2 regions of the Marvinbryantia formatexigens DSM 14469 genome follow, and region 2 is predicted to be linked to the other one. Evidence: predicted binding sites of a transcription regulator. Region 2 holds the regulator's gene; the other holds the start of a gene.
What was found. Region 2 encodes HrcA, which represses chaperone genes, less so after heat shock. Its sites were predicted from a motif close to TGTTAGCACTCNNNNNNNNNGAGTGCTAACA; they were not measured.
Positions count from the first base shown of each region.

Region 1: NQ534_RS00880 (co-chaperone GroES) is a predicted target of HrcA. The motif match lies at 2,734-2,764, and genes of this name have one in related genera.

Region 1 is NZ_CP102268.1:174,689-179,118, reverse strand. Features, by position in the region: gene topA (type I DNA topoisomerase) at 1-1,693, shown strand, start outside; gene codY (GTP-sensing pleiotropic transcriptional regulator CodY) at 1,793-2,578, shown strand; gene NQ534_RS00880 (co-chaperone GroES) at 2,795-3,079, shown strand; gene groL (chaperonin GroEL) at 3,095-4,430, shown strand, end outside.
Region 2 is NZ_CP102268.1:3,766,534-3,770,963, forward strand. Features, by position in the region: gene NQ534_RS17590 (CHAP domain-containing protein) at 1-889, shown strand, start outside; gene NQ534_RS17595 (SGNH/GDSL hydrolase family protein) at 1,076-1,768, opposite strand; gene hrcA (heat-inducible transcriptional repressor HrcA) at 2,029-3,120, shown strand; gene grpE (nucleotide exchange factor GrpE) at 3,138-3,752, shown strand; gene dnaK (molecular chaperone DnaK) at 3,780-4,430, shown strand, end outside.

The DNA of each region.
Region 1 (4,430 bases), 990 kb from region 2:
GCGCAGAATTACGTTTAATGAGATTACCAAGAATGCGGTGAAGACCTCGCTGAAAAATCCGCGGCAGATCGATATGAATCTGGTCGACGCACAGCAGGCGAGACGTATGCTGGACCGTATGGTGGGCTACGAGATCAGCCCGCTTCTCTGGGCAAAGGTAAAGCGGGGCTTAAGCGCCGGAAGAGTGCAGTCGGCGGTGCTCCGTCTGATTGCGGACCGTGATGAGGAAATCAATGCGTTTGTGCCGGAGGAATACTGGACACTGAATGCGGTTCTGGAGGTACCGGGCTCGAAAAAGCCGCTGGAGGCAGCTTTTTACGGGACGGAGAAGAAGAAAATGACCATCCGCTCCCGTGATGAGCTGGATGCGGTATTGAAGGAAATAGAGCAGGAGGAGTTCCATGTTGCGGAAATCAAAACGGGAGAGCGCGTCCGCAGGGCGCCGCTGCCGTTCACGACCAGCACGCTGCAGCAGGAAGCTTCCAAGGTGCTGAGTTTTTCCACACAGAAAACGATGCGTATCGCGCAGCAGCTTTATGAGGGAGTCGATATTAAGGGAAACGGTACCGTCGGTCTGATTACGTATCTGCGTACAGATTCGGTACGTATTGCGGATGAGGCTGACGCGGCGGCAAAGGAATATATTGCAGAGCAGTACGGAAGCGATTATGTGTCCGCGGGAAGCCAGGCGAAGGCGTCCGGCAAAAAAATCCAGGATGCGCACGAGGCAATCCGTCCGAGTGATATCGGGCGGACACCGACGCTGATTAAAGAGTCGTTATCCAGGGACCAGTTCCGTCTCTACCAGCTTATCTGGAGAAGATTTGCGGCGAGCAGGATGGCAAGCGCCCGTTACGAGACGATCTCGGCAAAGATTGCCGCCGGACAGTATTATTTCACGGCATCGGCTTCCCGTCTGGCGTTTGAGGGCTTTATGGCGGTTTATACGCAGGACTCGGAGGAGGACGAGAAGAGCCAGTCCGTGCTTGCAAAAATCACAAAAGAGACGCTGCTTGTGAAAAAAGAGCTGCAGGAGAAGCAGCATTTCACGCAGCCGCCCGCCCACTATACGGAGGCGGCGCTTGTAAAGACGCTGGAGGAGCTTGGCATCGGGCGTCCGAGCACGTATGCCCCGACCATCACGACGCTGCTTACACGCCGGTATGTGATTAAGGAAAACAAAAATCTGTATATGACGGAGCTGGGCGAGGTAGTCAACCAGATGATGAAAAAGGCATTCCCCAGTATCGTGGATGTAAACTTTACGGCGAACATGGAGTCGCTCCTCGATAAGGTGGAGGAGGGCGTTGTAAACTGGAAGACAGTTGTCAGCAATTTTTACCCGGACCTCAAAGAGGCTGTAGAAAAAGCGGAAAAAGAGCTGGAAAGCGTCAAAATCGCGGATGAGGAGACTGACGTCATCTGCGAGCAGTGTGGGCGCAGTATGGTGATTAAATACGGTCCGCACGGGAAATTTCTGGCATGTCCCGGTTTCCCGGAATGCCGCAATACCAAGCCGTATCTGGAAAAAATCGGCGTGCCCTGCCCGAAATGCGGCGGGGAGCTTGTGGTGCGCAAAACCAAGAAGGGCAGACGCTATTACGGCTGTGAGAATAATCCGGAGTGCGACTACATGACGTGGCAGAAACCGAAGCCGGAGCAGGAAGAAGAGGAAAAACAGGAAAAAAAGTAATTGTCTGAAATTAATATATTTTTTGTTGATGATTTGTGAAAACTGTGATACACTGAGCGCATGGGACAGCAGACAACAATGGGAAAGGAAGGAAGCCAAATGAGTGTACAATTATTGGACAAGACACGAAAAATCAACAAGCTTTTGCACAACAACAACTCCAGTAAAGTCGTTTTCAACGATATCTGCCAGGTTCTGACGGATATCCTGGATTCAAATATTCTGGTTATCAGCCGTAAGGGCAAGGTTCTCGGCGTCAGTCTGAGCGACCAGGTAGAGGAAATCCACGAGCTGATCGCGGATAAGGTGGGCGGTTTTATAGACCCGCTGCTGAACGAGCGCCTGCTGGCGGTTCTGTCTACGAAGGAGAACGTAAATCTGGAAACGCTGGGCTTTGTGGACGGGGATGTCGGAAAATACCAGGCAATTATCAATCCGATTGACATTGCGGGAGAGCGTCTCGGAACGGTTTTCATGTATAAATGCGACAGCCAGTATACGATTGACGATATTATTTTAAGCGAATACGGCACGACGGTGGTCGGGCTGGAAATGATGCGCTCTGTAAATGAAGAAAATGCGGAGGAAAACCGGAAAATCCAGATTGTGAAATCTGCAATCAGCACCTTATCCTATTCGGAGCTGGAAGCTATCATCCATATTTTTGACGAGCTGAACGGGAACGAGGGCATTCTTGTGGCGAGCAAGGTGGCGGACCGCGTGGGAATTACGCGTTCCGTGATCGTCAATGCGCTGCGCAAGTTTGAGAGCGCCGGCGTGATTGAGTCGCGTTCCTCCGGCATGAAGGGCACCTACATCAAGGTAGTAAACGACGTTGTATTCGATGAGCTGGAGGAAATCAAGGCAAGCCGGAAGAAATTCTGAGCGGCGTGAGTTTACAAATTTTTTAGAACATATATTGAAAAAGTGAGAAAACGGGAGCATTCAAAAGATATCGGGAGCTATCAGAAGAATGGTTCCGTTTTTTGACGACGTATAAAGTTGCATATTTTACATATATTTACTAATATATGAACTGTGATTAGCACTCGACTGAAATGAGTGCTAATAATAAGAGAATCGATGAAGGAGGAAGCAATCATGAAGTTAGTACCATTGGGTGACAGAGTTGTATTAAAGCAGTTTGAAGCAGAAGAGACCACAAAATCCGGAATTATCCTGGCAGCAAAATCGCAGGAGAAGCCGCAGCAGGCAGAGGTTATCGCAGTAGGACCGGGCGGTGTTGTAGATGGCAAGGAAGTTGAAATGCAGGTTAAGGTTGGAGATAAAGTTATTTATTCCAAATATGCCGGTAACGAAGTGAAGCTGGACGACGAGGAATACATCATTGTAAAACAGAATGATATTCTGGCAATAGTAGAATAAGGAGGTTGCATTATTATGGCAAAGGAAATCAAATATGGTTCAGAGGCAAGAGCAGCACTTGAGGCCGGCGTAGATAAGCTGGCAAATACGGTCAAGGTAACACTTGGACCGAAAGGAAGAAACGTCGTACTTGACAAGCAGTACGGCACCCCGCTCATCACAAACGACGGTGTTACCATCGCAAAGGAAATCGAGCTGGAGGATGCGTTTGAAAATATGGGCGCACAGCTTGTAAAAGAGGTTGCTACCAAGACAAACGACGTAGCCGGTGACGGTACGACAACAGCAACCGTTCTTGCACAGGCAATGATCCAGGAAGGTATGAAGAACCTGGCGGCAGGCGCAAACCCGATCGTTCTCAGAAAAGGTATGAAGAAGGCAACCGATACTGCGGTAGAAGCTATCGCATCCATGAGCAGCAAGGTTACCGGCAAGCATCAGATGGCGAGAGTTGCAGCTATCTCCGCCGGTGATGAGGAAGTTGGAAATATGGTTGCGGATGCTATGGAAAAGGTTTCCAATGACGGCGTTATCACCATCGAGGAATCCAAGACCATGAAGACGGAGCTTGACCTGGTAGAAGGTATGCAGTTTGACAGAGGTTATATCTCCGCATACATGGCAACCGACATGGAGAAGATGGAAGCAGTGCTGGAAGATCCGTACATCCTGATTACCGATAAGAAGATTTCCGTGATCCAGGATATCCTGCCGCTTCTGGAGCAGATCGTGCAGTCCGGCAGAAAGCTGCTGATCATTGCAGAGGATGTAGAGGGCGAAGCGCTCACCACGCTGATTGTCAACAAGCTGAGAGGAACCTTCGGCGTAGTTGCTGTAAAGGCACCGGGCTATGGCGACAGAAGAAAAGATATGCTGAAGGATATCGCAATCCTTACCGGCGGACAGGTAATCTCCGAGGAGCTCGGTCTGGAGCTGAAGGATACCACTATCGATATGCTCGGACGTGCAAAATCGGTTAAGGTTGCAAAAGAGAATACTGTTATCGTGGACGGCGAGGGCAATCGTGATGAGATCAAGGCAAGAGTTGCACAGATCAAAGCACAGATTGAGGAGACAACCTCCGAGTTCGATAAAGAGAAACTGCAGGAGCGTCTTGCGAAGCTGGCAGGCGGCGTAGCGGTAATCCGTGTCGGCGCAGCTACTGAGACAGAAATGAAGGAAGCAAAGCTCCGTATGGAGGATGCTCTGAATGCAACAAGAGCAGCCGTAGAAGAAGGTATCGTAGCAGGCGGCGGTTCTGCATATATCCATGCGGCGAAAGAAGTAGAAAAGCTGGTTGAAAATCTGGAAGGCGACGAGAAGACCGGTGCAAGAGTAATTCTGAAGGCAC
Region 2 (4,430 bases):
CAACCAGGGCGCAGCTTATGCGATTGGCGGTACGATTAAGTCTACCTATAAGCTTGCCAGTGTTACGGCTTCTATTACAAACAGCAGCAATACGACTGTTTATACAAAAACGGTACAGCCGAAAAAGACCTCTTACAGTGTGGCAAACACTGCGCTGGACAGCGCAATGCTGTTTGATAAGCTGGCGGCTGGCACCTATAAGTATACGCTGACGGCGCAGGACAGCCAGGGCAAAAAGGTAACGCTGATTTCACGGACCATTACGGTGAAGGCAACGACAAATGGGTCGAATACGACGCCGGGTTCTACGGGAGGCAATGGCAGCAATGGCAATACAGGCGACTACCTGAATACGAGCGGTGCTGTGACAATTCCGGCAAACTTTACGCCGCGCACCACCAGACCTTCTGCGAGCAGTCCGTATTACTACAATGGCAGCTACAATATTTATTACAAGTATAACAGCCTTGCGCCGACCGGTAAGCCGTATTACGGAAATGTCTATGTGCTTGGCAACTGCACCTGGTATGCGTGCGGACGTGCAATGGAAATCGTGGCGAATGCCGGCGGAAATATCGCAAAGGTACAGTCCATCTTCGGCGGAGACCCGGTTGGTATTTATAATTCCAATGCGGCAAAGGGTGTGTTTGAATACGGCACAACGCCGAAAATCGGTGCGCTGGCGATTTTCAACTACGGTTCCAGCGGAGACGCGCATATTGCTGTAGTAGAAAATATTATCAATGGAGTTCCGTATGTATCGGAATCTGGTTACACAGAATCCACTACGCAGCCCAATGCAGCAAAATCAAATATCGTCTTTAAGTATCAGAGTATTTACAACTGGGCAGGCGGCAGAAGCCTGAGAGGCTATATTTATCTGATATAATGAGGCCAGTGGCACTCGTTTGGCAACGACCGGAGTGAAACGGAGATGCGAAGCACGTAACCCTGAAGGACTAGCTACGCGTAGCAATCCGCAGGCATCATATTTAGGGCTTTTGACCCCAACATCATTATATAATTTTAGAAAGAAAAATTCCCTCTGCGGATGCGCAGGGGGAATCTTTTTCTGTTAAGCTACCTTATCCACCACATAGTTATGAATGTCGTTGTAGCTGGCGTCTGTGTAATGCAGACCGTCCACGGTCTCAAATCCGATTTCATTGAGATAGGAATTGCAGTCCAGGTAGCTGTCCGGAAATGCGCTCTGCAGGGTGGCATTAAATATGGAAATCATTTCGTTCGTGGTGTTAAAGCCTTCGCTGTCTATCAGCGGATTTACGGACATATAGTAAAAGCTGGCGCCGGGATAGGTCTCTTCCAGAGCATTGTAAAGGTCGATGTAGAGACTGATGTTTGCCGGGTCGTTTACCCCGAAATTGAAAATGACGGTCTGTCCGGGATTTCCGGCAAGAACTGCGTCAAGCTCCTGGACGCCCTCGGAGGAGAACCACATATAACCCTCCCCTTCTTTTCCTATGTAGGTGCAGCCGTCGTTTACGGCGTCGCGCATACCGATGGTGCGGGAATCACCGACAAAAACAAGGGAGTGCGCCTTAACTGTCCTGGCAACTTCCGCTTCTGTGCCGGTCATCTGTCCGGAGACGTCCCCGTCGTCTGTATCCGGATAGAGAAGCTGCATAAGCTGTCTGTGCAGCGGGCTGGAATCGTCCGCCACATAGAGGGTTACAAAACCTGCCAGCGCGACCAGTGCCAGAATTGCCAGAACGGCAAACAGAATCGTAAGAAAATTTCGTATCTTCATTGCGGATTCCTTTCGTATATTCAGCTTTTCGTGATGCCTGCGCATCTTTCGTATTTTATACTGCCCGGCATCTTTTTTTAGTGTATCTTAAAATACAAAAAATGTCAAATATAACAGGTCGATGCGATTCGACAGGAAAGTTCACAAAATTTTTTTAAAATAGCTATTGACAATCACAGACAGCAGTGGTATCTTAAAACCGTAGATGTTAGCACTCGATTCGAAAGAGTGCTAACAACAAAAGGAAAGGAGGAGCCGGGATGCAGTTAGATGATAGAAAATGGAAAATATTTTACGCTATCATCCAGACTTATCTGGAAACAGGAGAGCCGGTGGGTTCCAGGACGATTTCCAAGTATGCAGACCTCAACCTCAGTTCCGCTACTATCCGCAATGAAATGGCAGATTTGGAGGAGATGGGGCTGATAATCCAGCCGCACACTTCCGCGGGCAGGATTCCTTCCGATAAAGGATACCGCGTATACGTGGATTATCTGATGGAGCAGAAGGAGCAGGATGTAAAAGAACAGCGGGAACGGCTGAGCCGGCAGGAACAGGATGTAAAAGAGCAGCAGGAGCAGGTGAAGGAACAGCAGGAGCTGCTGATCCAGAAGCAGGATAAGATGGAGCTGCTGCTGAAGCAGGTGGTCCGGGTGCTTGCAAACAACACCAACTATGCGACCATGATCACTGCGCCGCGCTACCATACGACGAAGCTGAAATTCATCCAGCTTTCCGCAATCAGTGAAGACCAGCTTCTGGCGGTGATCGTGACAGAGGGAAATATTGTAAAGAACAAAATGCTTCATTTTCTGCACGGCCTGGATAATGAAATGGTACTGAAGCTGAACATTCTGCTGAACACAAGTCTCAATGGGCTTGCGCTGGAGGAGATCAATCTTGGACTGATTACGAAGCTGAAGGAACAGGCGGGAATCCACAGCGAGGTGGTGAGCAAGGTTCTGGATGCAGTCGCGGAAGCCATTCAGATGGAGGATGATGTGGAGATTTACACAAGCGGTGCGACCAATATCTTCAAGTACCCGGAGCTGAGTGACAGCGAGCGGGCGAGCGAGCTGATCAGCGCCTTTGAAGAAAAGAAGGAGCTGGCAAGTCTTATCAGCGAGTCGATGGAGGAGGAAAACAGCACCGGTATCCAGGTATACATCGGAAACGAGGCGCCTATACGGACAATGCGGGACTGCAGTGTGGTGACCGCAACGTATGAGCTGGGCGAGGGCGTCCAGGGCACGATAGGCATCATCGGACCGAAGCGGATGGATTACGAGAAAGTAGTCGATTCGCTGAAAAACCTGAAGTCCCAGTTGGATACCATATTTGACCGGGATTGACCATAGATTAGAAAAGCATGGAAAGGCAGGCGGTTGCAGTGGCAGAAGAAAACATGGAAAAAGACATGGACGAAGCGATAGAGAAAAATACGCAGGAAGAGGAGGCACCGGAGACGGAAGAAGCTTCCCGGCAGCAGAAAGCTTCGGAACCTGCAGAGGAGACAGAAGAAGCACCACAGAAGGAAAGCAAAAAAGATAAGAAGGATGCGCAGATTGAAGAGCTGCAGGACCGGGTAAAACGCCAGATGGCGGAATTTGAAAACTTCCGCAAACGGTCCGAAAAAGAAAAATCGAAGATGTTTGAAATGGGCGCAAAAAGCGTGATTGAACAGCTCTTGCCTATTGTGGACAATTTCGAGCGCGGGCTGGCGGCGGTTTCTGAGGAAGCAAAGGAAGATGCCTTTGTGAGCGGGATGGATAAGGTCTACCGGCAGATGACCGAAATGCTTGATAAGCTCGGTGTGAAGCCGATTGAGGCGGTCGGATGCGAGTTTAATCCGGATTTCCACAACGCAGTGATGCATGTGGAGGAAGAAGATACCGCGGAGAACACCATCACGGAAGAATTTTTAAAGGGTTATACCTACAAAGACCAGGTTGTGAGACACAGCATGGTAAAAGTAGCAAATTAAATATTACATGAGCAGGAGGAACTTATTATGAGCAAGATTATTGGTATTGACTTAGGTACAACAAATAGCTGTGTAGCAGTTATGGAAGGCGGAAAACCGACCGTTATTACAAATACAGAGGGAGCAAGAACAACACCGTCCGTTGTGGCGTTCTCCAAGACAGGCGAGCGTCTGGTGGGCGAGCCGGCAAAGCGTCAGGCAGTCACCAATGCGGACAAAACGATCTCTTCCATTAAGAGACATATGGGAACCGACTATAAGGTAAGCATTGAGGGCAAAAACTATACGCCGCAGGAAATTTCCGCAATGATCCTTCAGAAACTGAAAGCGGATGCTGAGAACTACCTTGGCGAAAAGGTAACAGAAGCGGTCATCACTGTTCCGGCATACTTCAACGACGCACAGCGTCAGGCGACGAAGGATGCGGGCAAGATTGCCGGTCTGGATGTAAAGCGTATCATCAACGAGCCGACAGCGGCGGCGCTGGCATACGGTCTTGACAATGAAAAAGAGCAGAAGATCATGGTATACGACCTTGGCGGCGGTACTTTCGATGTTTCCATCATTGAAATCGGCGACGGCGTTATCGAGGTTCTTGCGACAAACGGCGACAACCGTCTGGGCGGCGATGACTTCGACCAGAAGATTACCGATTACATGATTTCCGAATTTAAGAAG